Regions from separate parts of the Streptomyces sp. SAI-170 genome, predicted to be linked through region 1. Evidence: riboswitches for the same ligand, from Rfam matches in the RefSeq annotation. Region 1 holds a riboswitch; each other region holds the start of a gene.

Region 1 (9,780 bases):
AGGCGGCGACCCCCGCGCTGGGCGTGGCCAGCGCGGGGAAGCCCGCCTCCGCGAAGACCCGGGCGCTCGCCGCGTCCCAGGGGCCGGGCAGGACGATCGGGTCGGTGGGGGAGGGCCTGCGGTGCAGGGCGCGGAAGACGGCGGCCCCGTCCTGTCGGGCGCTCACTGCTTGGGCCTCGCCGGCTCGTAGTGGCCCGGCACCAGCCGACAGGTCACGCCGAACCGGTTCCAGGCGTTGATGACCGTGATCACGGCGATCAGCTGAGCCAGCTCCGCCTCCTCGAAGTGCTTGGCCGCCCGCTCGTACACCGCGTCCGGCACGAAACCGTCGGTCAGCACCGTCACCGCCTCGGTCAGCGCGAGCGCCGCCAGCTCCCTCTCGGTGTAGAAGTGCTCGGACTCCTCCCAGGCGCTGAGCTGGACGATCCGCTCCACGCTCTCGCCCGCGGCGAGCGCCTCCTTGCTGTGCATGTCGACGCAGAAGGCGCAGTGGTTGATCTGCGAGGCACGGACCTTGACCAGCTCCACCAGCGTCGGGTCGAGGCCCTTCTTGGCGGCCACCTCCAGCCGGACCATGGCCTTGTAGACATCCGGGGCGTGTTCGGTCCAGGCCAGCCGGGCGGGGCGTTCGGGGGCGTATTCGGTGTTCGTCGTCATGTCCTCGACCCTAGGAGCCAGGCAGCCCAGGAGTATGGTCCATTTTCATGGCGAGATCTTGGGCCACTTTCGGCATCGACCTGCATCTGGAGCCCGCGGGGCCGGGCCTGCGGCGCGGACTGACCGACGCCCTGCGCGAGGCCGTGCGCACCGGGCGGCTCGCGCCCGGCACCCGGCTGCCGTCCTCCCGCGCACTCGCCGCCGACCTCGGCATCGCCCGCAACACCGTCGCCGACGCCTACGCCGACCTCGTCGCCGAGGGCTGGCTCACCGCCCGGCAGGGCTCGGGCACCCGCGTCGCCGACCGCGCCGCACCCCCGGCCGCCGCCGCGGCGCCGCATCCCCACCGGGTCCCCGGCCGGCCCCGCTACGACCTCAAGCCCGGCACCCCCGACCTCGCCTCCTTCCCGCGCGCCGCCTGGCTCAAGGCCACCCGTCGCGCGCTGGCCGCCGCCCCGCACGACGCGTTCGGCTACGGCGACCCGCGCGGTCGCATCGAGCTGCGCACCGCCCTCGCCGACTACCTCTCCCGCGCCCGCGGCGTCCGCACCGACCCCGACCGCATCGTCGTCTGCGCCGGCTTCGCCCAGGGCCTGCGCCTCCTGACCGAGGCCCTGCACCGCCGGGGCGTCACCTCCCTGGGCGTGGAGTCCTACGGCCTCGACCTCCACTGGGACCTCGTCGAACGGGCGGGACTCCGCACGGTTCCGCTGCCGCTGGACACGTACGGCACGGTCACGGGCGGGCTTGGGGGTGAGGGACTTGTTGGGGGTGGCTTGGGTGTTGGCGCGGGCGCGGGCGCGGGCGTGGGCTTGGGCTTGGGCTTGGGCGGTGCGGCCGGTGCGGGTGCCGGTGCCGTCGGCGGTTCGGGTGTGGGCGGTGGGTCCGGTGCGGGGGATGGCCTGGGCTCGGACCGCGAGTCCGTTGCCGGGGCCGGGGCCGGCATGGGCGGTCGACGCGGTCGCCGGGGCGGCCCGGGCCGGGGTCGCGGCTCCGGTGCCGAGGGCGGCGTGGGCTTGGGCGACAGGTCCGGTGCCGGTAGGGGCGTGGGCGTGGGCGACGGGTCCGGTGCCGGTAGCGGTGTGGGCGTGGGCGACAGGTCCGGTGCCGGTAGGGGCGTGGGCGTGGGCGACGGGTCCGGTGCCGGTAGCGGCGTGGGCGTGGGCGACAGGTCCGGTGCCGGTAGCAGCGTGGGCTCGGGCGCCGCAGCCGGTGCGGGGGCCGGCGTCGGCGTGGCCGGCCTGCCCGGTGCCGGGGGTGCCGTGCTGCTCACCCCCGCCCACCAGTTCCCCATGGGCCTCGCCCTGCGGCCCGACCGCCGGGCCGCGCTCGTCGACTGGGCCCGCCGCACCGGCGGACTGATCCTGGAGGACGACTACGACGGGGAGTTTCGCTACGACCGCCGCCAGCCCGTCGGCGCCCTCCAGGACCTCGACCCCGAGCACGTCGCCTACATGGGCACCGCCAGCAAGTCCCTCGCGCCCGGACTGCGGCTCGGCTGGCTGGTGCTGCCGCAGGCGCTCGTGGCGGAGGTGGCCGACCTCGGCGGGGCCCGCGCCACCGGGGTCGTGGAACAGCTCACCCTCGCCGAGTTCATCGCCTCCGGCGCCTACGACCGCCATCTGCGTGCCGCCCGGCTGCGCTACCGGCGCCGCCGGGACGCCCTCGTCGCCGCGCTCGCCGAACGCGCCCCCGAGGTGAGCGTCACCGGCATCGCGGCCGGACTGCACGCCGTCCTCCGACTGCCGCCCGGCACCGAGCAGTCCGTCGTCCGCGCCGCCGCCTGGCACGGGCTCGCCGTGCACGGACTGTCCCGCTACCGCCACCCCGACGCCCGCGTCGACCCCCTCGACGCCCTCGTCATCGGCTACGGCACCCCGCCCGACTCCGCCTGGGCCGGAACCCTCGACGCGCTGTGCGCGGCCCTCCCGTAAGGTGTTCGCGCACGGGAACGAACTCTCGGGGGAGACACAGGACATGGCACAGACTCGGCGACGGCTGCGCTCCAGCACGGTCGTCCTCGGCGGCATGGGCGTCGTCGCGGCGGCCCTCACCTCCTGCGGCTCCGACCCCGACCGCCGCTGTGTGGACCGCGACAGCTACGACTACCTCAACGGCTACAAGATCGTCGCCGACAGCAACTGCAAATCGGGCACGTCGGGTTCGTCGTACGGAAAGAGCGGCAAGGGCGGCAACGGCGGCAAGTCCGGCAAGGCGGGTGCCCGGGACGCGGCCTGGTACTACGACGCCGAGGTCGACGACGGCTACGCCGACTACGGCACCTTCAGCCGCAGCGAGGCCGTCGACCGGGGCGGCTTCGGCTGCTCGGGCTCCGGCAGCGGCGGCGGCTGAGCCCCCGCACGGACGCCGACTGACCATGGAACGCAGGACCATCGAACCCCGCCCCGGCTGGCAGCAGACCGTCGAGGAGCAGGGCCTGATCTACCCCCTGACCCGCTACCCCGACGACTCCCTGCGCCCCTACTGGGACGAGAGCGCCTACTACGTCTTCTCCCTGGAGGAGGTCGAGGCGCTGGAGGAGGTCGTCGAGGAACTCCACGGCATGTGCCTCACCGCCGCGGACCACATCGTGCGCGAGGACCGCCTCGCCGACCTCGGCATCACCGACCCGAGCGTCGCCGCCGCCGTCACGGACTCCTGGCACCGCCGCGCCGAACTCCCCTCCGTCTACGGCCGTTTCGACCTCCGTCACGACGGCACCGGCCCCGCCAAACTGCTGGAGTACAACGCCGACACGCCCACCTCCCTGGTGGAGGCGGCCAGCCCCCAGTGGTTCTGGATGGAGGAGCGCTTCCCCGGCGCCGACCAGTGGAACTCCCTGCACGAACGCCTCGTCGCCGCCTGGAAACGGCAGGCCGCCCTGCTGCCCCCGGGCAGCCCCCTGTACTTCGCGCACTCCAGCGCCGACGAACTCGGCGAGGACCTGATGACGGTCGCCTATCTGCGGGAGACCGCGGAACAGGCCGGCCTCTCCACCGAGTGGATCTCCATGGAGGACATCGGCTGGGACCGGCTCTCCGGCCGCTTCGTCGACAAGCGGCTGCGCTTCATCCGCAGCGTCTTCAAGCTCTACCCCTGGGAGTGGCTCACCACCGACCGCTTCGCCGGCCATGTCCTGGACACCCTCGACAACGGCGGCGGCACCGGCTCCACCCTGTGGATCGAACCGGCCTGGAAGATGCTGCTCAGCAACAAGGCCCTGCTGGCGATCCTCTGGGAGCTGTTCCCCGGCCACCCGAATCTCCTCGCTGCGTATCTCGACGGCCCCCGCGAACTGGCGACGACGACCGGCTACGTCGCCAAGCCCCTGCTGGGCCGCGAGGGCGCGGGCGTCACCGTGCACACCCCCGGCGCCGACCCCGTCCTGCGCGACGAGCCCTGCTGCTACCAGCAACTCGCCCCGCTGCCCTCCTTCGACGGCAACCACGTCGTCCTCGGCGCCTGGGTCGTCGAGGACGAGGCCGCCGGACTCGGCATCCGCGAGTCGTCGGGCCTGGTGACGGACGAGTACGCGCGCTTCCTGCCCCACGTGATCCTGTGAGGTACACGGCTCGTGCGTGTCTCGCTCGCATGGTGGACGCCCGAGCGGCACGCTCATGACCGACCGGTAGGCTGGGGCCGGGCCGTGACTGGCGCGCTGGGATGGGATGGACCATCGGGGAGCGGCCTGCGATCAAGTGCCGTGCGCCTGGGCCACCCGTGAACCGTGAACGCACACGCCCGGAGGCCGACATGCCAGAGCAGCAGCCCCTCTCCACCGAGTCCACCGCCTTCCGCGCCGCCCTCGACGTGATCCGCGCCGTCGAGCCGCGCGTCGCCGACGCCATCGGCCAGGAGGTGCACGACCAGCGCGAGATGCTCAAGCTGATCGCCTCCGAGAACTACGCCTCCCCGGCCACGCTCCTGACCATGGGCAACTGGTTCAGCGACAAGTACGCCGAGGGCACCGTCGGCCGTCGCTTCTACGCGGGCTGCCGCAACGTCGACACCGTCGAGGCCCTCGCCGCCGAGCACGCCCGCGAACTCTTCGGCGCCCGCCACGCCTACGTCCAGCCGCACTCCGGCATCGACGCCAACCTCGTCGCCTTCTGGGCCGTCCTCGCCGACCGCGTCGAGGCACCCTTCCTGGAGAAGACCGGCGTCCGCCAGATCAACGACCTCTCCGAGGCCGACTGGGCCACCCTGCGCCAGGCCTTCGGCAACCAGCGCATGCTCGGCATGTCCCTGGACGCCGGCGGCCACCTCACCCACGGCTTCCGCCCGAACATCTCCGGCAAGATGTTCGACCAGCGCTCCTACGGCACCGACCCGGCGACCGGCCTCATCGACTACGAGGCCCTGCGCGCCCAGGCCCGCGAGTTCAAGCCGCTGATCATCGTCGCCGGTTACTCGGCCTACCCGCGCCTGGTCAACTTCCGGATCATGCGTGAGATCGCCGACGAGGTCGGGGCGACCCTGATGGTCGACATGGCCCACTTCGCGGGTCTCGTCGCCGGCAAGGTCCTCACCGGCGACTTCGACCCGGTCCCGCACGCCCAGATCGTCACCACGACCACCCACAAGTCCCTGCGCGGCCCGCGCGGCGGCATGGTCCTGTGCGACGACTCCCTCAAGGACCAGGTCGACCGCGGCTGCCCGATGGTGCTGGGCGGCCCGCTCCCGCACGTCATGGCCGCGAAGGCGGTGGCCCTCGCCGAGGCCCGCCAGCCCTCCTTCCAGGACTACGCCCAGCGCATCGTCGACAACTCCCGGGCCCTCGCCGAGGGTCTGATGCGACGCGGCGCCACCCTGGTGACCGGCGGCACCGACAACCACCTCAACCTCATCGACGTCGCCACCTCCTACGGCCTCACCGGCCGCCAGGCCGAGCAGGCCCTTCTCGACTCGGGCATCGTCACCAACCGCAACGCCATCCCGGCCGACCCCAACGGCGCCTGGTACACCTCCGGCATCCGCATCGGCACCCCCGCCCTGACCACCCGTGGCCTGGGCACCGCCGAGATGGACGAGGTGGCCGGCCTCATCGACCGCGTCCTGACCGCCACCGAGCCCGGCACCACCAAGTCCGGCGCCCCCTCCAAGGCGGCTCACGTCCTCGACGCGAAGGTCTCCGACGAGATCTCCCACCGCGCCACCGACCTCGTGGCCGGCTTCCCGCTCTACCCGGAGATCGACCTCGGCTGATCGGGCACGGGCCCACGGCTCACAGGTCGATCAGCTCCTGCCGAGGCTCTCCCCGCGGCGGTCCGGGCTCCTGCCGGGCCGCCGCGCGGCGTATCAGCAGCGCCCCGCCGCACCCCACCGCCACGCCGACGCCCAGGCCCGGCAGAGCCCACCACCAGCCGGAGTCGTCGGAGAGCGGCGCGGACGCGGTGACCGGCTGCGAGGCGTCGTCCTGCGGCCCCGTCTCCGCCGGGGCGGCCGGCGCCGGTGGAGGGCCCGCGGCCGTCTCCGGGTCCGCCGCCCGGCCCATCACCCCCAGCTCGTCCAGCAGTGAGCGCAGCGCGCTCGGCTGGGCCGCGCGCTGCCAGGTGCCCGTCCACTCCGGCGGGGTCGTCGAGGTGTGGATCCACACCTCCGGGCCGTCGGACGCCAGGTGGACGCGGTCGACCCGGACGGGCGATATGTCGTGCGCCAGCCACGTCACACTGATCTGCCGCGTCCGGACGAGGTCCGCCTCCGGAGGCCTCGCCGCCGTGCCCTCGCCCGGCTCGCCCAGCAGACGCTCCAAGCGCCGGTACGCGCTGTCGGAGTAGTAGAGGGAGGCCGTCTCCCTGCTCTCCGGCGACACCACCAGCACGCTCGTCAGGCCACCTGCCGTCGCCGCCGGTGCGCCCCACAGCAACAGACCGAGTGCCAGAGCCGCCGCGGAGGCCGACCCCGCGAGCCTCCGAGCCCAGCTGCGGCAGCAGCCCTCCCCCACAAGCTTCAGCAACCGCATCCGCATCCACACCCGCATCCCCATGTGAGCCCCAACCCCAGCCGGACGTAGCCCCCGCGACCCGCCCCGGGCCGCCTGTCACTTCTGGTACACCGCCCGACCCTCTCGGGTTCCGCTCCCCGTCCCCCTATTTCGGCGCCGGCGCCGGCTTCAGCGACCCGGCGATCTCCACCGCCCGCTCCCGCGACGCCACGCCCTCCAGCCTCAGGGTCGTGTCGCCGCCCCGGCTCCACAGCAGGGTGGGACCCGAGGTCCGTTCCTCGCGGGTGAACCGGCCCCGGTCGTCCTCGAGCCAGAAGTCGAGCAGATGGGCGCGCGGGAACCACAGCGCCGAGTCGCCGTCGACCCGCACCCACTGGACCGGCTGCGGCACCGCTTTGGCGAAGCCGATGTCCAGATGCGCCGGGAACTCGTCGAGCCGTACCGTCCGGCCCTCCACCCGCCAGCACAAGGTCACCAGGAACCGCCCCTGCGGCTCCCGGCTCACCGACACCGCGTCCGGATCGCCCAGCGCCTCGGGCACCAGCGGCTCGAAGCCCGTCTGCCGGGCGGCCTCCCGCAGCGACACCGGCCGCCCGCAGCCGGGCACCTCGGCGCCGGGGGAGGGAGAGGCCGACGGGTCGTACCGCACCTCCACCCCGGCGAAGTCGAACCAGTCCAGGACCGCCGCCCGGACCGGAGGCGTGAGCGCCAGCACCGTGAGCAGCCCGCACAGCACTGCCGTCAGGGACCGGCGGCGGGCCCGCGCCCAGCGCCGAGCCGCCCGTATCCGCTCCACCGGCCCAGGCGGCTCGGCCACCGGCACCGGCAGCCGCTCGGCGAGTATCTGCGCCAGCACCCGCTCGGCCATCGACTCCGACCCGGACGGCTGCTCCAGGGACCGGCCCAGATCCCGCAACTCCTCCGGCAGCCGGGAGACCTTCCCCTCACGCCCGTCCTCCCGTCCGTCAGCCACGCTCATCACCTCCTCTCCCGGTCGCGCTTCCGATTCCTCTCCCGCCCTCCCCAGGCCGGAAGTCCGGCAGCAGTCGGCCCAGCTTGCGCAGAGCGCGGTTCAGGCGGGACTTCACGGTGCCGCGGGGCCAGCCCAGGGCCTGGGCCGTCTCCGGCTCGTCCATCTCCAGCAGATAGCGATAGGTGACGACCAGACGGTGTTCCTCACTCAGCTTCTCCAGGGCGGCCAGCAGGGCCGTGCGCCGCTCGGTCTCCAGGGTGGCGACCGCCGGGTCCGCCGAGTCCGGTATCAGCGGCTCGGCCTCGGCGAGGGCCGCCTCGCGGCCGGCGAGCGTGCGCTGCCGGGCCGCCGTACGGACTGTGTTCCTCGTCTCATTGGCGACGATCGACAGCAGCCACGGCTTGAACTGCGCGCCGTCCCGGAACCGGCCCAGCGCGCAGTACGCCTTGACGAACGCCTGCTGCACCACGTCCTCCGCGTCCGCACCGGCCCCGAGCGCCGCGGCCGCTCGCAGCGCGATGCCCGTATGGGCACGCACCAGCTCCGCGTACGCCTCCGGCTCTCCGGCGCGTACCCGGGCGATCACCGCGGCCTCATCGACGATGCGGCCCCCCTCCCGCGTCTTCACACTCTTGGTACACCGCCCGAGACCGATCGGTTCCCACCACTTTCCGCCCCGTCCCCGACCGCTCCCCGCGACCTGAGAGAATGGTGGGCATGGCCTCTGATCGACCTCGCGTGCTCTCCGGGATCCAGCCCACGTCAGGCTCGTTCCACCTCGGCAACTACCTCGGAGCCGTCCGCCAGTGGGTGGCGCTGCAGGAGTCCCACGACGCGTTCTACATGGTCGTGGACCTGCACGCGATCACGGTTCCGCAGGACCCGAAGGAGCTGCGCGCCAACACCCGGCTCGCCGCGGCACAGCTCCTCGCCGCCGGGCTCGACCCCGAGCGCTGCACGCTGTTCGTCCAGAGCCATGTGCCCGAGCACGCCCAGCTCGCCTGGATCATGAACTGCCTCACCGGCTTCGGCGAGGCCTCCCGCATGACGCAGTTCAAGGACAAGTCCGCCAAGCAGGGCGCCGACCGCGCGTCGGTCGGCCTGTTCACGTACCCCGTCCTCCAGGTCGCCGACATCCTGCTCTACCAGGCCAACGAGGTCCCGGTGGGCGAGGACCAGCGCCAGCACATCGAGCTGACCCGCGACCTCGCCGAGCGGTTCAACGGCCGCTTCGGGGACACCTTCACGATCCCCAAGCCGTACATCCTCAAGGAGACGGCGAAGATCTACGACCTTCAGGACCCGGCGATCAAGATGAGCAAGTCGGCGTCCACGCCGAAGGGCCTCATCAACCTCCTCGACGAGCCGAAGGCCACCGCCAAGAAGGTCAAGAGCGCGGTCACCGACACCGACACGGTGATCCGCTACGACGCCGAGGCCAAGCCGGGCGTGAGCAACCTCCTGTCGATCTACTCGACCCTCACCGGGACGGGAATCGCCGAACTGGAGGAGAAGTACGTCGGCAAGGGCTACGGTGCGCTCAAGACGGACCTCGCCGAGGTCGTGGTCGACTTCGTGACGCCCTTCCGGGAGCGGGCCCAGAGCTACCTGGACGACCCGGAGACGCTCGACTCGATCCTGGCCAAGGGCGCGGAGAAGGCGCGTGCCGTCGCGGCGGAGACGCTGGCGCAGGCCTACGACCGGGTGGGTTTCCTGCCGGCCAAGCACTGAGCCGGGACCGGGGCGCACCACCGCACACCCGTACGACCGGGCAGAGCGCTGCACATCACTGCGGCTGCGCCTGCCCGCGGCACAGTCGTGGCCGTACAGTCGATGACCGGGGCCCGCAGCAGACGCAGTACGCGCAGTGCAGGCAGTACGCGCAGCACAGGCAATACATGCAGCACAGGCAGTACACGCACTACGACACGACGACAGGAGACGACGTGGGGACCGTAACGATCGGTGTGTCGATCGCGGTCCCGGAGCCTCACGGCAGCCTGCTCCAGGAGCGGCGCGCGGGCTTCGGCGACGCCGCGGCTCACGGCATCCCCACGCACGTCACCCTGCTGCCGCCGACCGAGGTGGAGGCCGGTGACCTGCCGGCCGTCGAGGCGCACCTGACGGGCGTCGCCGCGGCCGGCCGGCCCTTCCCGATGCGGCTGTCCGGCACCGGCACCTTCCGGCCGCTGTCGCCGGTGGTGTT
Region 2 (9,780 bases), 2.4 Mb from region 1:
TCCGGGAGACGACCCCGCTGTGCGTGGAACGGCCGGTCGGGTCGGGCACGGCAGCGGAGTTCGTCAAGAGGGGCGACAACCCGTTCCTGGCCACGATCGGTCTGCGCGTCGACCCGGCCCCGCCCGGCTCGGGCGTCACGTTCGGCCTGGAGGTGGAGCTGGGCGCGATGCCGTACGCCTTCTTCAAGGCCGTCGAGGACACCGTGCGCGAGACCCTCGAACAGGGCCTGCACGGCTGGCGGGTCACCGACTGCCAGGTCACCATGACCCACTCCGGCTACTGCCCCCGTCAGAGCCACGCCCACCAGGGTTTCGACAAGAGCATGTCCAGCACCGGATACGACTTCCGGGGCCTGACCCCGCTGGTCCTGGTGGAGGCGCTGCGGCGGGCGGGGACGCGGGTGCACGAGCCCCTGCACCGCTTCCGCCTGGAGGCACCCGCGGACACGCTCGGCGCGCTGCTGCCGGTGCTGGCCGCGCTGCGGGCGGTGCCGCGCACCACCGAGACGCAGGGTGCCGTCTGCGTCCTGGAGGGCGACGTCCCGGCGGCCCGTGTGCACGCCCTGGAGCAGCGGCTGCCGGGACTCACCCGGGGCGAGGGTGAGCTGGAGTGCGCCTTCGACCACTACGCGCCCGTCACGCAGGGGCCCGTGCCCGAGCGGCCGCGCACCGACCACAACCCGCTGAACCGGAAGGAGTATCTGCTGAACGTCACTCGCAGGACGAGTAGTTGACGGAGTGTCAGAAAAGCTCGACCTTTAGGGACATGCCCAAGAAGCGCGCACATGTGCTCGTCGCTCTGGTCGTCCTGTGTGGATTCCTGTGCGGTTCCCCGGCGGCGGGTGCCCCTCCCGCCGCCGCGGCCGACTCCCTGTGGTTCGACGGCTCCCCGCTGACGGTGGTGGACGGCCGCTTCGTCGACGCCCACGGCCGCGAGGTCGTGCTGCGCGGCTACAACGTCTCCGGTGAGACCAAGCTGGAGGAGCACGGCGGCCTGCCCTTCGCGTCCGTCGCCGACGCGCGCAGGTCCGCTGCCGCGCTGCGTGCCCTCGGCGGCGGCAACGCGGTGCGCTTCCTGCTGTCCTGGGCACACGCCGAGCCCGAGCGCGGCCGGGTCGACACGGCCTACCTGGCCGCCGTCACCGACCAGATGCGCGCCTTCCTGGACACCGGCATCCGCGTCTACCCCGACTTCCACCAGGACCTGTACTCCCGCCACCTCTTCGACCCGGACAGCTGGTACACCGGTGACGGCGCCCCCAAGTGGGCCGTGGACGCGGGCGATTACCCCGACGAGTCCTGCGGGATCTGCCTCTTCTGGGGCCAGAACATCACCCAGAACGAGGCGGTGATGCGCGCGACGCACGACTTCTGGCACAACGCGCACGGCGTCCAGGACGCCTTCCTCGCCACGGCCGAGAAAACGATGGCGTACGTCGAACAGCACCTCACCGACGAGCAGTTCGCGGGTGTCGTCGGCTTCGACCCTTACAACGAGCCGCACGCCGGCACCTACGACCCCGGCCAGGGCAGCCGCGCCTGGGAGCGGGACGTGCTGTGGCCGTTCTACGAGCGCTTCCGGGCCCGGATGGACGCGGCGGGCTGGCAGGACAAGCCCGCGTTCGTCGAGCCGAACCTCTTCTGGAACGCGAACCTCGACTTCCAGCGCCAGGAGGGCGGTCTGCTGGACTCGGGGAAGCTGGGCCCGCGCTATGTCTTCAACACTCACTTCTACGACCAGAAGGCCATCTCGGGCGTCTTCATGTGGGGCAAGGCGAAGGACGGCCAGTACACCGGGGACTTCGGGACCGTCCGGGACCGGGCCGCCGCGACCGGCACGGCGGCGATGGTCAGCGAGTTCGGCCACCCGCTCAGCGGCACGGTCTCCGACAAGGCGCCGACCGTCCTCAAGGCGATGTACCAGGCCCTCGACTCCCGCCTGCCCGGCTCCGCCTGGTGGACCCGCCCCACCGCGAGCGGCCCCGTGCTGTCGGCCACCCAATGGCAGTGGGACCTCTACAACGGCCGCCACCGCGAGGCGATGAACGGCAACCCCGACAAGATCCTCACCGCCGGTGACGCCTGGAACGACGAGGACCTGTCCGCCGTACGTCTCGACGGCACCGGCACGGTGACACTCCGTCAGGACGTCCGCCTGCTGGACCGCCTCTACCCGGCCGCCACCGCCGGAACCACGCTCGCCTTCACCTACGAGGACCGCTCCCGTGACGGGTCCACCACGCTGACCTGGAACCCGGTACCGGCCTCGCTGCCGAACGTGGCCCGGCTGGTGGGCTCCGGACAGTACGGCGTCCTGCTGTGGCGCTCCGACGGCGGCCCGGCGCCGACCGAGCTGCACCTCCCGGCGGCCTTCCCGCCCGCCACGACCACCGTGGTCTCCGACCTGGGCACCCTCCACGGCCTGCCCGCCTACACGGCCTCCGCCCCGGTCGCCGCAGCCCCCGAACCCGGCGCCACGGGAAGCCGCCGCCTGCTGCTCACCGCACGCGACACGGGCGTTCGGCACTACGCGCTGGTGACCAACGGGGCGACGGCTCCGGCGACTTCACTGCTTCAGGCGGCCCGTGCCGAACTGGACGCCTGGGCCGCGCTCAGCTAGCCGACGGGCCCGACCAGTCGGCGGGCACCCGCGCCAGGCGCACGCGCTGGGGGTGGTCGCCGACCGGGACCGACACCGTCTTGCGGCCCGTCGCGAAGTCGATGGCGGTGACCTGGTCGGCGCCGCTCTCGGAGATCACGCAGGACTTGCCGTCGCCGCTGACCGTGGCCCAGTAGGGCTTGGCGGCGGTGACGAGCGGGCCCTCCTGGAGGGTGGCGCGGTCGACGACGGTGGCGTAGTCGTCCATCGTGCCGGCCACGCACAGCTTCCTGCCGTCGGGGCTCATCGAGAGGCCGTGGTGGCGCGAGTCGTTGACCCAGGTCGTGCGGTCCTCGCTGGTGGCCGGGTTCTTCGGCAGCACCTTGGTCCGGGTGATCTTGTCGCTCGCCACGTCGTACTCGAAGAAGCCGTTGAAGAACGACACCTGGAAGTACAGCTTGGACTCGTCGGGGCTGAACGCGGCCGGGCGCACCGCGTCCGAGTACTGGCCGAGCCCTGCCGCGTCCAGGCGCTGCCGCATGTCGACGACCTTCACCTGCCGGAAGGTCGCCGCGTCGACGACGGTGATGCGCCGGTCGCCCTTCGTCCAGTCCAGCCACGGCTCGTCCAGGGCGGTGTTCACCTCGCCGATGGACATGTTCCAGATGTAGCGGCCGTCGCCGGTGAAGACGTTCTCGTGCGGCTTGTCGCCGGTGCCGAAGGAGCCGAGCTGCCGGCCGGTGACGATGTCCAGCACATGGACCGTGTTGGAGGTGGACGCCGACACCGCGACCTTGGTGCCGTCGGGGGAGACCGCCATGTGGTCGGCGCGGTGACCCGACACGGCGAAGCGCCAGTCGACCGACCCGGTGGCCAGGTCGATGGAGACCACGTCGGCGAAGCTGGGCCGGGAGACCACCATCGAGCGGCCGTCCGGGGTGGCGTACATGTCGTCGACGAACTGGTCGTGGCCCTCGCCGACGCTGTTGCGGATCGCCATGAAGTAGACCCACTTGACCGGGTCGGCGTTGATCTCCGCCATGCGCTGGTCCTTGTCCGGGACGACGTTCACCCGGCCGATCCTCGCGAAGTCGCCCGAGGAGGCGATGACTTCGGCGGTGCCGTCCCAGTTGTTGCCGACGAACAGCACCTCGCGCAGCGCCGCGGGGGAGTCGGCGGCCGCGCCGGTCGCGGGGACCGTGGCGGTCAGGGCGAGGGCGGCGGCGACGGTGCACAGGTGCCGGGGGCGGAAGGCAGGCATGGCTGCACTCTCCTCGGGGTGGGGGGAAGTCTGAATACAACGTCGTTCAGAGTTCGACTTACTGGAAAGTAAGGAAGGGTCGCCCTTCTCCACAAGACTGCGTACACGACAAAATTGGCCGTCGGCGGGCCGAGCGGGAGCCCGGCGACGACGGGAGGCACAGTGGCGGGCAGGCTCAAGGGGCCGACCGGCCGCTACGGCGGCAGGTCCGCGCAGGAACGGCAGGTCGAGCGGCGCCGGCGTTTTCTGGACGCGGCACTTCAGCTGTTCGGCGGCACCCCGGGCTACCGCGCCACCACCGTCGCCGCGCTCAGCGAGGCCGCCGGACTGTCGACCCGTCAGTTCTACGAGGAGTTCCGCACCCTGGAGGACGTCCTCGCCGAACTGCACCTTCAGGTCAACGGCTGGGCCGAGGAGGCCGTGCTGGCGGCGGCCGCCGAGGTGGAGGGCAGGCCGCTGGCGGAACGGGCCTCCGCGATCTTCCGGGCGTACGCCGGGAACGTCACCGGCGACCCGCGCCGCATCCGCATCACCTTCGTCGAGATCATCGGGGTCAGCCCGCGGCTGGAGGAGCAGCGGCTGGCCCGGCGGGCCCGCTGGGTCGACTTCATCTGCGGCGAGGCCGCCGCAGCCGTGGCCCGGGGGGAGGCCGCACCGCGCGACCACCGGCTCGCCGCCACGGCGTTCATCGGCAGCGTCAACGGCCTGCTCCACGACTGGAGCGCGGGCTGGGTGGAGGCCACGCTCGACGAGGTGGTCGACGAGCTGGTGCGTCAACTCCTGGCGATCCTGCGGCCTTCCTGAGGCGCCGCGAGCAGCCGGCCGTTACGACGGCCCAGGCAGCGGCTCCGCGAACAGCAGGCCGCCACGACGGCCCACGCGGCGGCGCCGCCACAAGTGGCTCACCGGGCCAGCCGGTTCACCGCCTCCAGTACGGGGGCCACCCCGTCCTCCGCGCCGACGCGTACGCCGAGGGCCTGTGCCCGGCTCCGGTGGGCCGGGTCGCCGACGGCTCGGGTCAGGGCCGCGGCGAGGGAGTCGGCCGTCACCCGCCGCAGCGGCAGCGCGCAGGGCGCCACGCCCAGCGTGACCAGGCGGGACGCCCAGAAGGTCTCGTCGAACTGGACGGGCAGCGGCACCGCGGGCACCCCGGCGCGCAGCCCGGCCGCGGTCGTGCCGGCACCCGCGTGATGGACCACCGCGGCCATGTGCGGGAACAGCGCCGAGTGGGCCACCTCACCGATGGTCAGCATGTCGTCCGCGTCCGCCGCGAGTCCGCCCCAGCCGCGCTGGATCACCCCGCGCAGCCCGGCCCGCCGCAGCGCCGCCACGACCAGCGCGCTCAGCCCCTCGGGGTCCGGCACGGTCGCGCTGCCCAGGCCGACGAACACCGGCGGCGGCCCCGCGTCGAGGAACGCCCGCACCTCCTCGGGAAGCCGCGCGTCGGCGTCGTACGGCCACCAGTACCCGGCGATGTCGAGGCCGGGCCGCCAGTCGCGGGGGCGGGGGACGATCAGCGGGCTGAAGCCGTGCTGCACCGGCCAGCGCCGCCGCTCCAGGTCCCGGCGCAGGGCGCCCGGCCGGGCGGCGGGTAGGCCCAGCCGGGCGCGTACCGCGGGGACGGCCCTCCCGAAGATGTGCTCCACGGCGAGGTTCACCGCGTGCCCGGCGAGCCGGTTTCCGGCCCCGCCGAAGGAGCGGTCGCCCAGCAGCGGGGGCGCGAACTCCCGTGTGGGTGCGATGGGTTGCAGATGAAGACCGAGGCTCGGCAGCCGCAGGCCCTCGGCGACGGCCACCCCGAGCGGGGCGATCGGGCCGGCGAGCAGCAGCAGATCGCTCGCACGGGCGGCCGTCACCAGGTCCTCGGTCATCCGGCCGACCAGCGCCCGCGCCATCGACACCACCCGCAGCAGCTTCCCCGCGCCGGTCGCGCTGCGGTGCAGGGCGCGTCCGCGCGGGGAGTGCAGTTCGGCCTGCGGATCGACCGGCAGCGGGTGGAAGTCCAGCCCCGCACCCGCCACCAGCTGCTCGAAGCGGGCGTGTGTCACCAGGGTGACCTCGTGGCCTGCGTCCAGCAGACCGTGTCCGAGACCGGTGAAGGGGGCCACGTCGCCCCGGGAGCCCGCCGTCATGATCGCGATGCGCACACCCATCAGTATGGGGGCGGCTGCCCGTCGTTCGTGGTTGCTCGCGCCGTCCCCCGCGCCCCTGGGGAGTCAGTCCCCGAGTTGGCTGATCGCCGCGTCCACCGTCTGCTCCAGCAGCGTGGCGATGGTCATCGGGCCGACGCCGCCCGGCACCGGGGTGATCAGCGAGGCGCGCTCCACGGCCGAGTCGAAGTCGACGTCACCCACGTTGCCCGGGTTGTAGCCGGCGTCGATCACGACCGCGCCGGGCTTGATGTCCTGGCCCTTGATCAGCCGCGGCCGGCCGACGGCGGCGACCACGATGTCCGCCTCGCGCACGACCGCCGACAGGTCCGCGGTGCGCGAGTGGCAGTACGTCACCGTCGCGTCGCGGGCGAGCAGCAGCATGCCGGCCGGCTTGCCCAGGATGGCGCTGCGGCCGACCACCACCGCACGCTTGCCGGACGGGTCGACGCCGTACGCGTCGAGCAGCCGCATGATGCCGCCGGGCGTGCAGGACACGAAGCCCGGCAGGCCGAAGCTCATCGTGGCGAACGAGGCGAAGGTGACGCCGTCGACGTCCTTCTCCGGCGCGATCGCCTCGAACGCGGCCCGCTCGTCGATGTGTTCGCCCATCGGGTGCTGGAGCAGGATGCCGTGCACGGTGGGGTCGGCGGACAGCGCCCGCAGCGTGCCGACCAGCTCCTCGGTGGTGGTCGAGGCGGGCAGCTCCACGTGCCGGGAGCCGATGCCGGCCTTGCGGCAGCGGTTCTGCTTCATCCGGACGTACGTCACGGAGGCGGGGTCCTCGCCGACCAGTACGGTCGCGAGACAGGGGGCGGTGCCGGTGCGCTCGGTGAGGTCCGCCGCGCGCTTGGCGGTCCCCTCGACGATGCCGCGGGCGAGCGAGGTGCCGTCCATGAGCCGTGCCTGAGTCATGATCCACTCCTGAGCTGATCGGTCTCGTCGCCCAGGCGCACGGCATTCACTGATGTCGGCCCGCTCCCCGGTGGTGCTCCACCTCAGCGCCAGTCACGGGCCCACGGACACCTTAACCGAGACGTGCGGCGGCCCGGCCGGGGCCCCTCGCCAGGGGCCCGGCCAGGTGACGGGGGCGGCTCCTACTCGTCCCAGGCCTGGATCATGATCTGTTCGGAGATCTTCCCGTCGCGCAGGGTGATCATCGACTCGGACAGGACACGGACCCCGTCCGCGTACTGGCAGGACTCGCTGTAGGCGGCGCGGTCGCCCTGGACGACGCACCCCTCCAGCTTGTGGGTCATGTCGCGGCTGTAGACGTCCTCGAGCATGCGGGCGATCTCGTCGCGGCCGTGCATGACCTTCGGGCTGCTGGGCTGGGTGTTGCGGTCGACGATCCGCAGCTCCGCGTCATCGGCGTAGAGCTTCAGAAGGTCCGTCGACGACTGTCCTTCCAGGCCCCGGCGCAGGGTGTCGGCGCTGAAGGCGGGGCTCGTGCTGGTGCCCATGATGAACCTCCTCCGAGGCGGGCGACCCGGCGGGCTGCGGGCCACCGAAGCCTTCTCTACGAGCGTCCTCCGGCCCGTGGGGCACGGCAAGCGCGGGGGCAGGCGGGTTCCGGGGAGGGCGGCGCGGTGACGCGCTCCTCCTGACGGGTGAGCGCGGCGCGGCGGCCGTGTCCGGAGCCGGGGCGGCCGCGTTGCTGAGGGCATGATCTCAACTCGCCGTATCCTCGCCGCCGCATGTCTCGCCGCCGGGGTCACCGCACTCGCCGCCCCCTCGGCGGGCGCGGCCGAGACGGACGCCAAGGCAGGCAGCAGCCTGAGCCCGATCGCCCTGCTGGACTCGCTGGCCACCAGTGACATCCCCGAGTCGCACCGGGGCGCGCTCCCGCGGCCCTCCCAGCAGCTCGCGCAGCTCAACCGTGTGCCGAGCGACCTCGACCAGCTGCACCAGATCACCGACCTGGTCGCGCCGGTCACCGGCCTGCTGCCCGGCCTCCAGACCTGACCCCGCCCGCCCCGGCCCGCCCGGCCGCGTCCGTGCCCCGGACGCGGCCGGGCGCGTTGTGTCCGGTGTCCGCTCCCCGCCCGGTGATCGCGCGTAGGGTCGGAGCAGGGAGACAACGCCCGCCGACGGAAGGGACCCAGCAGCCATGGCGCAGGAAGTACGCGGCGTGATCGCACCCGGCAAGGACGAGCCGGTCCGCCTGGAGACGATCGTCGTGCCGGACCCCGGACCGGGTGAGGCCGTGGTGCGGATCCAGGCCTGCGGTGTCTGCCACACCGATCTGCACTACAAACAGGGCGGCATCAGCGACGACTTCCCCTTCCTGCTCGGCCACGAGGCCGCGGGAGTGGTCGAGTCGGTCGGCGACGGCGTGGCCGACGTGGCGCCGGGTGACTTCGTGATCCTCAACTGGCGGGCAGTCTGCGGGCGTTGTCGGGCCTGTCTGCGCGGCCGCCCCTGGTACTGCTTCGACACCCACAACGCGAAGCAGCGCATGACCCTCGCCTCGACCGGCCAGGAATTGTCGCCCGCCCTCGGCATCGGCGCGTTCGCCGAGAAGACCCTGGTCGCCGCGGGCCAGTGCACCAAGGTCGACCCCGAGGTGTCCCCGGCCGTCGCCGGACTGCTGGGCTGCGGGGTGATGGCCGGGATCGGCGCCGCGATCAACACGGGCAACGTCGGCCGCGGCGACTCCGTCGCTGTCATCGGCTGCGGCGGTGTCGGTGACGCGGCGATCGCGGGGTCGCACCTGGCCGGGGCGGCGACGATCATCGCGGTCGACATCGACGACCGCAAGCTGGACAAGGCCCGCACGATGGGCGCCACCCACACCGTCAACTCCCGCGACACCGACCCCGTCGAGGCGATCCGCGAGCTGACCGGCGGCTTCGGCGCCGACGTGGTCATCGAGGCGGTCGGCCGCCCCGAGACGTACCGGCAGGCCTTCTACGCCCGTGACCTGGCAGGCACGGTCGTCCTGGTCGGCGTACCGACACCGGAGATGAAGCTCGAACTGCCCCTGCTGGACGTCTTCGGACGGGGCGGCGCACTGAAGTCCTCCTGGTACGGCGACTGTCTGCCCTCCCGCGACTTCCCCATGCTGATCGACCTCCACCGCCAAGGCCGCCTGGACCTCGGCGCGTTCGTGACGGAGACGATCCGACTCGACGAGGTGGAGAAGGCGTTCGAGCGGATGCACCACGGCGACGTCCTGCGCTCGGTGGTGGTGCTGTGATGGCCCCGCGCATCGAACGCCTGGTCACCTCGGGCCGGTTCACCCTCGACGGCGGCAGCTGGGACGTCGACAACAACGTCTGGCTGGTCGGCGACGACCACGAGGTCGTCGTCATCGACGCCGCGCACGACGCCGACGCCATCGCCGAGGCGGTCGGCGACCGGCGGCTGACCGCCATCGTCTGCACCCACGCCCACAACGACCACATCGACGCCGCCCCCGCCCTCGCCGAGCGCACCGGCGCCGTGATCTGGCTGCACCGCGACGACCTGCCCCTGTGGAAGCAGACCCACCCCGAGCGTGAGCCGGACGCCTGGCTGCGCGACGGGCAGGTCATCGAGGCCGCGGGCGCCGACCTCAGGGTCCTGCACACACCCGGCCACGCGCCCGGCGCGGTCTGCCTGTACGACCCCGGCCTGGGGGCGGTCTTCACCGGTGACACGCTGTTCCAGGGCGGGCCGGGTGCCACGGGCCGGTCCTGGTCCCACTTCCCGACGATCATCGACTCGATCCGCAACCGGCTGCTCGGCCTCCCGCCCGAGACGAAGGTGCTCACGGGACACGGCGACCC
Region 3 (9,780 bases), 1.5 Mb from region 1:
CGAACACCTCGTCGCCGGGGCGCTTGACCACGGGGAGGGGTTCGCCGGTGATGGTGGCCTGGTCGGCCTCGCTCACGCCGTCGAGGACCGTGCCGTCCGCGCCGATGCGCTCGCCCGGGCGGATCAACAGGACGTCACCCACGGCCAGTTCGGCCGTCGCGACGGTCTCCTCCCCCTCGGCGGTCAGCCGGGTCGCCCGGCTCGGCGCGAGGTCGAGCAGGCCGCGCACGGAGTCGGCGGTGCGGGCGGTGGCCAGGGCCTCCAGGGCACCGGAGGTGGCGAAGATGACGATCAGCAGGGCCCCGTCGAGGACCTGTCCGATCGCGGCCGCGCCGAGCGCCGCGACGATCATCAGCAGGTCGACGTCGAGCGTCTTCTCGCGCAGGGCCCGCAGCCCTTCCAGGGCGGGCTCCCAGCCGCCGGTGACGTACGCGACGGCGTACAGGGGCGCATGGGCCCAGGCGGGGGCGCCGCCGAGGTCCAGGGTCAGGGCCGCGAGGAACGCCAGCAGCGAGGCGAGCGCCCAGCGGGCCTCGGGCAGGGCGAGGACGCGTGTGCGGCGGCGCGGCGGGGTCGCGGCGGGGCGGGCGGGGGCCGGTCGGGAGGTGAGGGTCGCTGACACGGCGCCCACCATACAGGAACACATGAAGACTCATTCATCTGTTCATGTGAGGTGAGTAGGATACGGCCATGGGTCATGGAGCCGTCACCACCACCGCCACGGACCGCGTACGCCTGGACGCGGACAACGTCGCCAAGGTGGCCACCACGCTCCAGGCCCTGTCCACGCCCTCCCGGCTGCTGATCCTGGCCCGGCTGCGCGAAGGCCCGCTGCCCGCCACGGAGTTGGCCGCCGAGGTCGGCATGGAGCAGTCCGCCTGCTCCCACCAGCTGCGCCTGCTGCGCAACCTCGGCCTGGTCGTCGGCGAACGCCGCGGCCGCTCGGTCGTCTACGCCCTGCACGACCACCACGTCGCCGAACTGCTCGACCAGGCCGTCTACCACGTCGAGCACCTGCGCCTCGGCCTCAGCGACACGCAGGACTGACGCCGGCCCTTCCCGGTGCGGGGTCAGACCGTCCGTTCCTGGTGACTGGCCAGCGCCCAGATCACGAACACGTCGATCGCCATCATGATCACGGCCCAGACGGGCGCGTACGGCAGGAAGAGGAACTGGGCGACCAGGCTCAGCGAGGCGAAGAGGATGCCGGCGAACCGGGCCCAGGGCGCCGCCTTGAGCAGCCCCGCTCCGGTGGCGGCCACCAGCGCGCCCAGGATGATGTGGATCCAGCCCCAGCCGGTGAGGTCCAACTCGTAGACGTAGGAGCCGATCCGGGCGTACACGTCGTCGTCGGCGACGGCGGCGATGCCCTGGAGGACGGCGAGGACGCCGTTGCAGAGCATCAGGATGGCGGCGAACAGGACGCCGCCGGACACCCACGGGTCGGGCTCGCCGGGACCTGCGGCCCGCTGCCCCTTGGGTCTGCTCCAGGCGGTGCCGATCTCGCTGTCCGGGCGTCCGCCGGGCTGTGCTGACTGGTGACTCATGGTGCGGTCCCTTCTCTGGGGTGCGGGTGCGGGTGCGGGGCTTCCTCGGCCAGGAAGTCGACGAGGCTCAGCGCGAAGAGCAGCGCGAGCGCCAGGCCGACGACCACCCAGCCCGTCGGGTACGGCCACAGCGCGTAGGCGAGCACCGCGCCTGCGACGAGCAGCCAGGTGATCCAGGTGCGGAAGCGGTGCGCGAACGGGCCCACCGGGCCGGTGCGCAGGCCCAGCCGGTCGGCCGTGCCGCGCGCCGCGCCGATCCCGGAGTGCCAGATCTGCCGCGCACCGCCCGCCCAGCGGCCCGGCCCGGACAGCCAGGCGGCGATCGCGATCACCACGCCCAGCGCCATGACCGTCCGTACGGCGGCCCGCAGATAGCGGATCAGCGTGTCGTACACGGACCCGGCGGCCGGCCGGGACACCCCGGAGGGCAGGGCGTCGAGGTAGACGCCGCGGAACACGGTCAGGGCGACGCCGAGGACCAGCGCGGCGAAGGCGAGGCACAGGGCGGCGTTGATCAGGGTCCTGCGGCGGTGGGCGGCGAGCAGCACTCCGGCCGCGATCAGCAGCACCGCGAGGACGGGCAGCCAGAAACCGGCCAGCCGCAGCAGCCGGACGTACGTCCTGATCTTGCCGATGTCCTCGGACTCGACGACGGTGAGCCGGGCGTGGAGCTCGGGAATCCGTCCGGCCACCGTCAGGCCGGAGTCCACGAGCCGCCGTTTGACCTGTTCCACGACCGGCCCGAGGTCCACGCTCACCGTGTCGTCGTCGAGCGTCACCGTGCCGTCGCCGCCGCCCGTCAGCGCCTCGTCGACGGCGCCGTGGATCCTGCGGTTGGCCTCGGTCCAGATCCGTTCGAAGGCGTCCGAGGCGACGACGGCCCGCGCCTTGTCGTGCACGAAGCTGCGGACCGCGCTCTCCAGGGAGGGCCCGAGCCTGCCGAGGGCCTCGGTCACCAGGGGGCGGTCGCCGGGCGCCACGCTCTGCAGGAGCGCGGGCAGGTCGAGGTGGTGCATCACGGCGCCGGTCACCGCGTCGGCGGCGGCGTTCTGCACGTCCCGGTCCTTGGCGAGCGGCGCGACCGTGTCGACGTACCGGTCGGTGTCGCCGACCAGGTCCGCACTCCACGCGGCCACCAGGCTCAGCGGGGCCAGCACACAGCCGAGGACGATCAGCAGGGCGGCGGCGAGGGACCGCAGCCGGTGGCGGGGCGGGCGCGCGGCACGCAGCGCGCGTTCGGCGTTCTCGGCCCGTGCAGCGTGCTCGGCGCGCTCGGCCTCCAGCACCGCGACCCGGGCCCTGAGCCGTTCCAGCTCGCTCGGCCCGGCCCGGGCGGCGTCGTCCGCCATGGCCGTCCCTCCTCGCGCCGGGATCCGCCCGACGCAAGCAAGGACACCCCGTCCGGGGCGCGGCGGCGAGCAGGGCGGGGCCGCTCGGGTGAACCCGGACGGACGGCCCCGCCCTGACTCACATGTTGATCATGTGACCGGCCAGGCCGTGGACGGCCTCCTTGACGGCCTCGCCCAGGGTCGGGTGGGCGTGGACGTTGCGGGCGACCTCGTGGACGGTGAGGTCCCACTGCTGGGCCAGGGTCAGCTCGGGCAGCAGCTCGGTGACGTCGGGGCCGATGAGATGGCCGCCGATCAGCTCGCCGTACTTGGCGTCGCTGATCAGCTTGACGAAGCCGACCGTGTCGCCGAGGCCGTGCGACTTGCCGTTGGCGGTGAACGGGAACTTGGCGACCTTCACGTCGTAGCCCAGTTCACGGGCCTGCGCCTCGGTGTAGCCGAAGCTGGCGATCTGCGGCTGGCAGTAGGTGGCGCGCGGGATCATCGCGTAGTCGAGCTCCATCGTCTCGGCGTCCGCGAGCGTCTCGGCGGCGATCACGCCCATCGCCTCGGCGGTGTGCGCGAGCATCAGCTTGGCCGTCACGTCACCGATGGCGTAGATGTGCGGGACGGACGTACGGCAGCGGCCGTCGACGTCGATCGCGCCGCGCTCGGTGAGGCGTACGCCGGTCTTGTCCAGGCCGTAGCCGTCGACGTTGGGCGCGAAGCCGATCGCCTGGAGCACCTTGTCGGCCTCCAGCACCTGCTGGGCGCCGTCCTTGCCGGTGACGGTGACGCGCACCTTGGGACCGGACTCGTCGATGGCGTCGACCCGGGTGGAGGTGAGCACGTCGATGCCCAGCTTGCGGTACTGCTTGGCCAGTTCGGCGGAGACCTCGGCGTCCTCCAGCGGAGCCATCCGGTCGAGGAACTCGACGACGGTGACCTTCACGCCGTAGTTGTGCAGGACGTAGGCGAACTCGATGCCGATGGCGCCGGCGCCCGCGATCACGATCGACTCGGGCAGGTCGTCGGCCAGGATCTGCTCCTCGTACGTCACCACCCGCGCGCTGCGCTTGGTGCCCGGGAGCAGCTTCGGCGTGGCGCCGGTGGCGATGATGCAGTTCTCGAACCCGATGGTGCGGGTGTTGCCGTCGTAGTCGGCGACCTGGAGGGTGTTCGCGTCGAGGAAGGTGCCCCGGCCGTCGAACTCCGTGATCTTGTTCTTCTTCATCAGGTAGTGGACGCCCTTGACCCGGCCGTCCGCGACCTTGCGGCTGCGGTTGAACGCCTCGCCGTAGTCGAAGGAGACCGTGCCGTCCACCTTGATGCCGAAGGTCTTCGCCTCGCGGGTGACGATGTGCGCCAGCTCGGCGTTGCGCAGCAGGGCCTTGGTGGGGATGCAGCCGACGTTCAGACAGACGCCGCCCCAGTACTTCTCCTCCACGACGGCGACTTTCTTGCCGAGCTGCGCGGCCCGCACGGCCGCGACGTACCCGCCGGGGCCGGCGCCGAGTACCACGACGTCGAAGTGCTCGTCCTGCTCGTCCATGGGTGGTCCTCTTCGGTGACGTAGGAGCGGTGCGCAACAGATTGTTTCGCCCGGTCGGGCTCACCGCCACCGAGCCCCACCAAAGGTGATCACCCTCTCATCCGTGATCGGCGCCGCTCAGTGGTTCGGGTGAGCCCGGCTGATGTCCGCGAGTGCGGAGCGCGGGTCGTCGGTGGCGGCGAGGTCGCCGAGGCTGATCACCCCGACCGGGCAGCCGCCGTGCTCGACGACGGGCAGCCGGCGCACCGCGTGGCGGCGCATCAGCTCCGCGGCGCGGTCGGTGGTGTCGTCGGGCGTGAGCGTCACGACGGGCGGCCGGGTGCACACCGCGCCGACGGCGGTGGCCGCCGGGTCACGGCCCTCGGCGACGACCCGGACCGTGATGTCACGGTCGGTCAGCACCCCGAACAGGTCGCAGTCGTACGCCACCAGCACATCGCCGATGTCCTGCTCACGCATCACCTGCGCGGCCCGCGCCACCGTGGTCATCGGTTCGACGGCGGCGGCGCCGGGCGACATCACGTCCCTTATCTGCCGGGTCATGGGGCACCTCCCGGGTTTCGTACGGCGGTCCGCGGCGGGGTCGGTCCGGGATGCCCGGGGTCGCCTCGCTTCTCACGCGGGCCGGGTTTCCCGGGCGGGCGCACTCACACGCGGGGCGGTGACCGCAGCGGGGCGGCCTTGGTCCGGCCCGGGAAGCCGGCCGTAGAGTGGGGGCGGGCCGTGACTGGCGCTGGGGTGGAGCACCACCGGGGAGCGGCCCGGCCGTCGGAGGCCGAAGCCGTGCGCCTGGGCGATCCCGCCGAGCACCAGGAGCCCGCGTGAGCAGCTCGCCCTCCCCGGATGTGCCCGTCCTTCTCGATGACGTCGTCCGCTCCGCCGAACGGCTGTGCGCGACCGCCGCCCGCCTCGACGAGACGCGGCTGCGTGCCCCGTCCCGGCTCACGGGCTGGACCCGGGCCGACGTCCTCGCGCATGTGGCCCGCAGCGCCGACGCGTACGTCCGGCTGCTGGACGCGGCGCGGACCGGCGGCACCACGGCCCGGGCGGACGCCGCCGCACTGGCCGAGGCCCAGGACAAGGCGGCCGCGCTGCCCGCCGACGCGCTGGCCGGTGATCTGCGCGCCAGTCTGGACCGGTTCACCGGGCGGGCGCGGGCGATGCCCGGCCCGGCCTGGGACGCCATGGTCACCGCGCTCGCGGGCTGGCCGCACCCCGCCTGGTTCACCCTCGTGCGCTGCCTGCGCGAGCTGGAGACCCACCACGTCGACCTCGGCACCGGGTACGGCACGTCCGACTGGCCCACGTCCTACGTCACCTGGGCTCTCGGCGACACGCTGGCCGCCCTGGCCGGCCGGGGCTTCCCTCTCGCGTCCGTCGAGGCGGTCGACCTGGGCCGCATCTGGACGCTGTCCCCGCACGGGCCCGACCTCGCCGCTCCGGGGCACGTCCTGCTGGGCTGGCTGAGCGGGCGTACCCGCGCGGCCGACCTGGGCGTGAGCGGCCCGCTGCCCGAGCCGCCGAAGTGGCCGCTGCCCCCGATGCCGGGGTGGTGACAGGAGCTACGGCCGTGTCCCCCGCACCGCCCACGCACCTACGGCCGTGTCCCCCGCACCGCCCACGCGCGTGCCGTCAGCGCCACCGCACCCTGCCCGTCGGCCCCGACGCTCGCTGCCAGCGCGTCGCGTACGCGGTCGCGTGCGGGCGGGTCGAGGGAGGCGACGTAGGCCGGTGCGGGGCCCTGTCCGGCGAGGAACGGCTCCCACAGGTCGGCGAACCCGGCGAACTCCGTCGGCACCTCGATGCCGGTGACCGCCACCTGGGCGAGGCCGGCCCGCGTCCACACGTCCCGCAGGGCCTCCGGGCGGCACCCGGCGAAGCGCCGGCCCTCGTCCAGGGCGGCCGCGGCGGGGTCCGCGCCGACGGCGGCGTCCCAGAAGCGGCGCAGCAGGCCCATGCCCTCGGCGTAGTCCCAGACGTACGCCGCGACCGTCCCGCCCGGCCGGACCGCCCGGGCCGTCGCGGCCACGGCGGCCACCGGCTCCGGCAGGAAGTTCAGCACCAGCCCGGACACCGCCACGTCGAAGGCCCCCTCCCGCACCGGCAACGCCGTCGCGTCCCCGACCACGAACCGGGCCACCCCGCCCCGCGCCGCGGCGACGAACGCCTCCGACCGGTCCACGCCCAGCACCAGCCGCGGCCGGCTCCGCTCGGCCACGACCCCCGACAGCACCCCCGTACCGCACCCCACGTCCAGCCACCGCAGCCCGTCCCCGACCCCGCACCAGGGCAGGAACTCCCGCGCCACGAGCCTGCTCCAGCGCCCCATGTACCGCTCGTAGGCGCCCGCGCCCGTCCACATGCCGACCTGCCGCTGCCGCGTGCCCATGGCTCCACGATCCTCCGGCCGGCCACGTCGCGCGACCGGCTCGCGTCGGCGGCCGCGTCGACGTCCGCGTCAGCGGAGCTGCGCGGCGAACGCCTCGTAGGCCGGCTCGTCGAAGAGGACGAACCTGACCTCCTCGACCGCCGTGTCGGTGGCCCGTACGGTGCTCACCGCGATCCGGGCCGCGTCGTCCATCGGCCACCCGTAGATGCCGGCGGAGACGGCGGGGAACGCGACGGTGCGGGCGCCCAGTTCGTCGGCGACGCGCAAGGACTCGCGGTAGCAGGAGGCGAGCAGGGCCGAGCGGTCCTCGTCGTGGCTGTAGCGGGGGCCGACCGTGTGGATGACCCACTGGGCGTCGAGGTTCCCGGCGGTGGTGGCGACGGCCCGGCCGGTGGGGAGGCCCTTGCCGAGGTGGCCGGCGCGCAGGCGGCGGCAGTCCTCCAGGATGGCGGGGCCGCCGCGGCGGTGGATGGCGCCGTCGACGCCTCCGCCGCCCAGCAGGGAGGAGTTGGCCGCGTTGACGATGGCGTCGGCTCTCTGCCGGGTGATGTCTCCCTGGACGAGGGTGATGGTGGTCATGCTGATCAGCCTTCCATGGGCCCGGGCTCAGCCCTGCCGCAGTCGTCTCCAGACCGCCTTCGCCGCGTTGTGCCCCGACATGCCGTGCACGCCGGGGCCCGGCGGGGTGGCCGAGGAGCAGATGAACACGGCCGGGTGCGGGGTGCGGTACGGCGACAGGGACAGCCGGGGACGCAGCAGGGTCTGCAGGCCGGTGAACGCGCCGGTGGCGATGTCGCCGCCGACGTAGTTGGCGTTGCGGGCGGCGAGTTCGGGCGGCCCTGCGATGGCGCGGGCGAGGACGCGGTCGCGGAACCCCGGGGCGAAGCGCTCCAGTTGGCGCTCGACGGCGTCGGTGAGGTCGCCGGTCCAGCCGTTCGGGACATGTCCGTACGCCCAGAAGACATGCTTGCCGTCGGGCGCCCGGGTGGGGTCGACGACGCTGGGCTGGACAGTGATCAGGAACGGCACTTCCGGCGCACGCCCCTCGCGGGAGGCGGCACGCAGGGCGGTGTCGATCTCCGCACTGGTCGCGCCGACCTGCACGGTGCCCGCGCTGCGGGCCTCCTTCGCGGTCCACGGCACCGGCCCGTCGAGGGCGTAGTCGAGCTTGAAGACGGCGGCGCCGTAGCGGTAGCGGTCGTACAGGCCGCCGAGGCCGGCGATACGGGCGAGGGCGGTGGGCGAGGTGTCGAAGACGTACGCGCGCGCGGGCGGCAGGTCGTCCAGGCGCTTGACCTGGTAGTCGGTGTGGACGGTGCCGCCGTGGGCCCGGAACAGGGAGGCGAGCGCGTCGGAGATCGACTGGCTGCCGCCCTCGGCGACGGGCCAGCCGCGGGCGTGCGCGGCGAGCGCGAAGACCAGGCCGATCGCGCCGGTCGCCAGGCCGTTCAGCGGGGCGATGACATGGGCGACGAGCCCGGCGAAGAGGGCCTTGGCGCGCTCGTCGTGGAAGCGGCGGGTCAGCCAGGTGGAGGGCGGCAGGCCCAGCAGGCCGAAGCGGGCGAGGGTGACGGGGTCGCGCGGGAGCGCGGTCAGCGGCAGGGACATGAAGTCGCGGACGAGGGCGTCCCAGCGCGGCAGGAAGGGCTCGACCAGTCTGCGGTAGGCGCCGGCGTCGCGCGGGCCGAAGGAGGCGGCCGTCTCGGCGACGGACCGGGACAGCACGGCGGCGGTGCCGTCGTCGAAGGGGTGGGCCATGGGCAGGTCGGCGTGCAGCCAGCGCAGCCCGTGGTCCTGAAGCGGCAGGGCGCGGAACGCGGGTGAGTTGATGCCGAGCGGGTGGGCGGCCGAGCACGGGTCGTGGCGGAAGCCGGGCAGGGTCAGTTCCTCGGTGCGGGCTCCCCCGCCGACGGTGTCGCGCGCCTCGAACAGGGCCACGGAGAAACCGCGGCGGGCCAGCTCGACAGCGGCCGTGAGCCCGTTGGGCCCCGCTCCCACCACGACCGCATCGAACATGGTCGGCACCTTCGGACTCCTTCGTCAGCCGATGGCCTCTGGGGTCAGGATATGCCGCGGCACCGACAACACCCGCTCCTGGAAGGCCTCCTCACCCAACGGGCCTGTACTCCCTGGGGTCAGGCCGTCCCCGACAGCAGGCCCAGCACGCGCCGGGCCGTGGCCGCGTCCCTGGCCGCGGTGAAGGGCAGGGAGTTGCCGCCCGTGATGCGGAAGGGCTCGCCGGTCAGCGTGAGGTGGGCGCCGCCCGCCTCCTCGACCAGCAGCAGGCCCGCCGCGTGGTCCCAGGCCGCCTCCCAGGAGAAGGCGGTGGCGTCCAACTCGCCTCGCGCGACGGCCAGATACTCCAGGCCCGCCGAGCCGCACGCGCGCGGGGCGACCCCATCGGTCCACAGGCCGAGCAGGGCGTGCTTCTGCTCGTCGGTGGTGTAGTCGGGGTGGGAGGTGGCGACCTGGAGGTCACGGCCCGGGGTGGGCGGTCCTGCGTACAGGCGCTCGCCGTCGAGGAAGGCGCCCTGGCCCCGTATCGCCGTGGCCAGTTGGCCGCGGACGGGTGCGTACGTCCAGGAGGCGAGCAGCACGCCGTGCCGGGCGAGGGCGATCAGGGTGCAGAATCCGTCCTCGCCGTGCACGAACTGCCGGGTGCCGTCGACGGGGTCGACGATCCAGACCGGGGCGTCGCCTCTGATCGCCTCGTACGACGCGGGGTTGGCGTGCACGGCCTCCTCGCCGACGACGACGGAGCCGGGCAGCAGGGCGCACAGCGCCTCGGTGAGATACAGCTCGGCCTTGCGGTCGGCGTCCGTCACCAGGTCGTGCGGGCCGTTCTTCTGGTCGATCTCGTGCGCGGCGAGCTGACGGAAGCGGGGCAGGATCTCGGCGTCGGCCGCCGCACGGACGGCCTCCTCCACGTCGGCCGAGTGGCGGGCGAGAAACTCGTCGATGGTT

What was found. A riboswitch is a leader RNA that binds a small molecule or an ion and turns the genes downstream of it on or off. The one in region 1 is predicted to bind ZMP and ZTP.
Region 2: another riboswitch for ZMP and ZTP. It lies ahead of RKD23_RS04195 (bifunctional 5,10-methylenetetrahydrofolate dehydrogenase/5,10-methenyltetrahydrofolate cyclohydrolase); the one in region 1 lies ahead of RKD23_RS14610 (glycine hydroxymethyltransferase).
Region 3: another riboswitch for ZMP and ZTP. It lies ahead of RKD23_RS08200 (maleylpyruvate isomerase family mycothiol-dependent enzyme); the one in region 1 lies ahead of RKD23_RS14610 (glycine hydroxymethyltransferase).

What each region holds. Positions count from the first base shown of each region.
Region 1 is NZ_JBMGQD010000001.1:3,303,819-3,313,598, reverse strand. It holds gene RKD23_RS14635 (isocitrate lyase/PEP mutase family protein) at 1-166, opposite strand, end outside; gene RKD23_RS14630 (carboxymuconolactone decarboxylase family protein) at 163-657, opposite strand; gene RKD23_RS14625 (PLP-dependent aminotransferase family protein) at 705-2,591, shown strand; gene RKD23_RS14620 (hypothetical protein) at 2,635-3,009, shown strand; gene RKD23_RS14615 (glutathionylspermidine synthase family protein) at 3,035-4,219, shown strand; ZMP/ZTP riboswitch at 4,294-4,379, shown strand; gene RKD23_RS14610 (glycine hydroxymethyltransferase) at 4,411-5,862, shown strand; gene RKD23_RS14605 (hypothetical protein) at 5,882-6,643, opposite strand; gene RKD23_RS14600 (hypothetical protein) at 6,747-7,580, opposite strand; gene RKD23_RS14595 (RNA polymerase sigma factor) at 7,567-8,202, opposite strand; gene trpS (tryptophan--tRNA ligase) at 8,292-9,305, shown strand; gene RKD23_RS14585 (2'-5' RNA ligase family protein) at 9,521-9,780, shown strand, end outside.
Region 2 is NZ_JBMGQD010000001.1:922,721-932,500, reverse strand. It holds gene RKD23_RS04220 (GTP-binding protein) at 1-734, shown strand, start outside; gene RKD23_RS04215 (cellulase family glycosylhydrolase) at 767-2,620, shown strand; gene RKD23_RS04210 (YncE family protein) at 2,613-3,860, opposite strand; gene RKD23_RS04205 (TetR/AcrR family transcriptional regulator) at 4,023-4,664, shown strand; gene RKD23_RS04200 (glycosyltransferase) at 4,763-5,992, opposite strand; gene RKD23_RS04195 (bifunctional 5,10-methylenetetrahydrofolate dehydrogenase/5,10-methenyltetrahydrofolate cyclohydrolase) at 6,077-6,925, opposite strand; ZMP/ZTP riboswitch at 6,948-7,032, opposite strand; gene RKD23_RS04190 (nuclear transport factor 2 family protein) at 7,108-7,473, opposite strand; gene RKD23_RS04185 (hypothetical protein) at 7,676-7,975, shown strand; gene RKD23_RS04180 (S-(hydroxymethyl)mycothiol dehydrogenase) at 8,121-9,209, shown strand; partial or broken gene RKD23_RS04175 (MBL fold metallo-hydrolase) at 9,209-9,780, shown strand, end outside.
Region 3 is NZ_JBMGQD010000001.1:1,778,564-1,788,343, forward strand. It holds gene RKD23_RS08170 (heavy metal translocating P-type ATPase) at 1-622, opposite strand, end outside; gene RKD23_RS08175 (ArsR/SmtB family transcription factor) at 691-1,047, shown strand; gene RKD23_RS08180 (DUF7144 family membrane protein) at 1,071-1,547, opposite strand; gene RKD23_RS08185 (hypothetical protein) at 1,544-2,896, opposite strand; gene lpdA (dihydrolipoyl dehydrogenase) at 3,015-4,427, opposite strand; gene RKD23_RS08195 (CBS domain-containing protein) at 4,545-4,970, opposite strand; ZMP/ZTP riboswitch at 5,141-5,229, shown strand; gene RKD23_RS08200 (maleylpyruvate isomerase family mycothiol-dependent enzyme) at 5,249-5,983, shown strand; gene RKD23_RS08205 (class I SAM-dependent methyltransferase) at 6,022-6,816, opposite strand; gene RKD23_RS08210 (O-acetyl-ADP-ribose deacetylase) at 6,886-7,395, opposite strand; gene RKD23_RS08215 (phytoene desaturase family protein) at 7,423-8,832, opposite strand; gene RKD23_RS08220 (inositol monophosphatase family protein) at 8,952-9,780, opposite strand, start outside.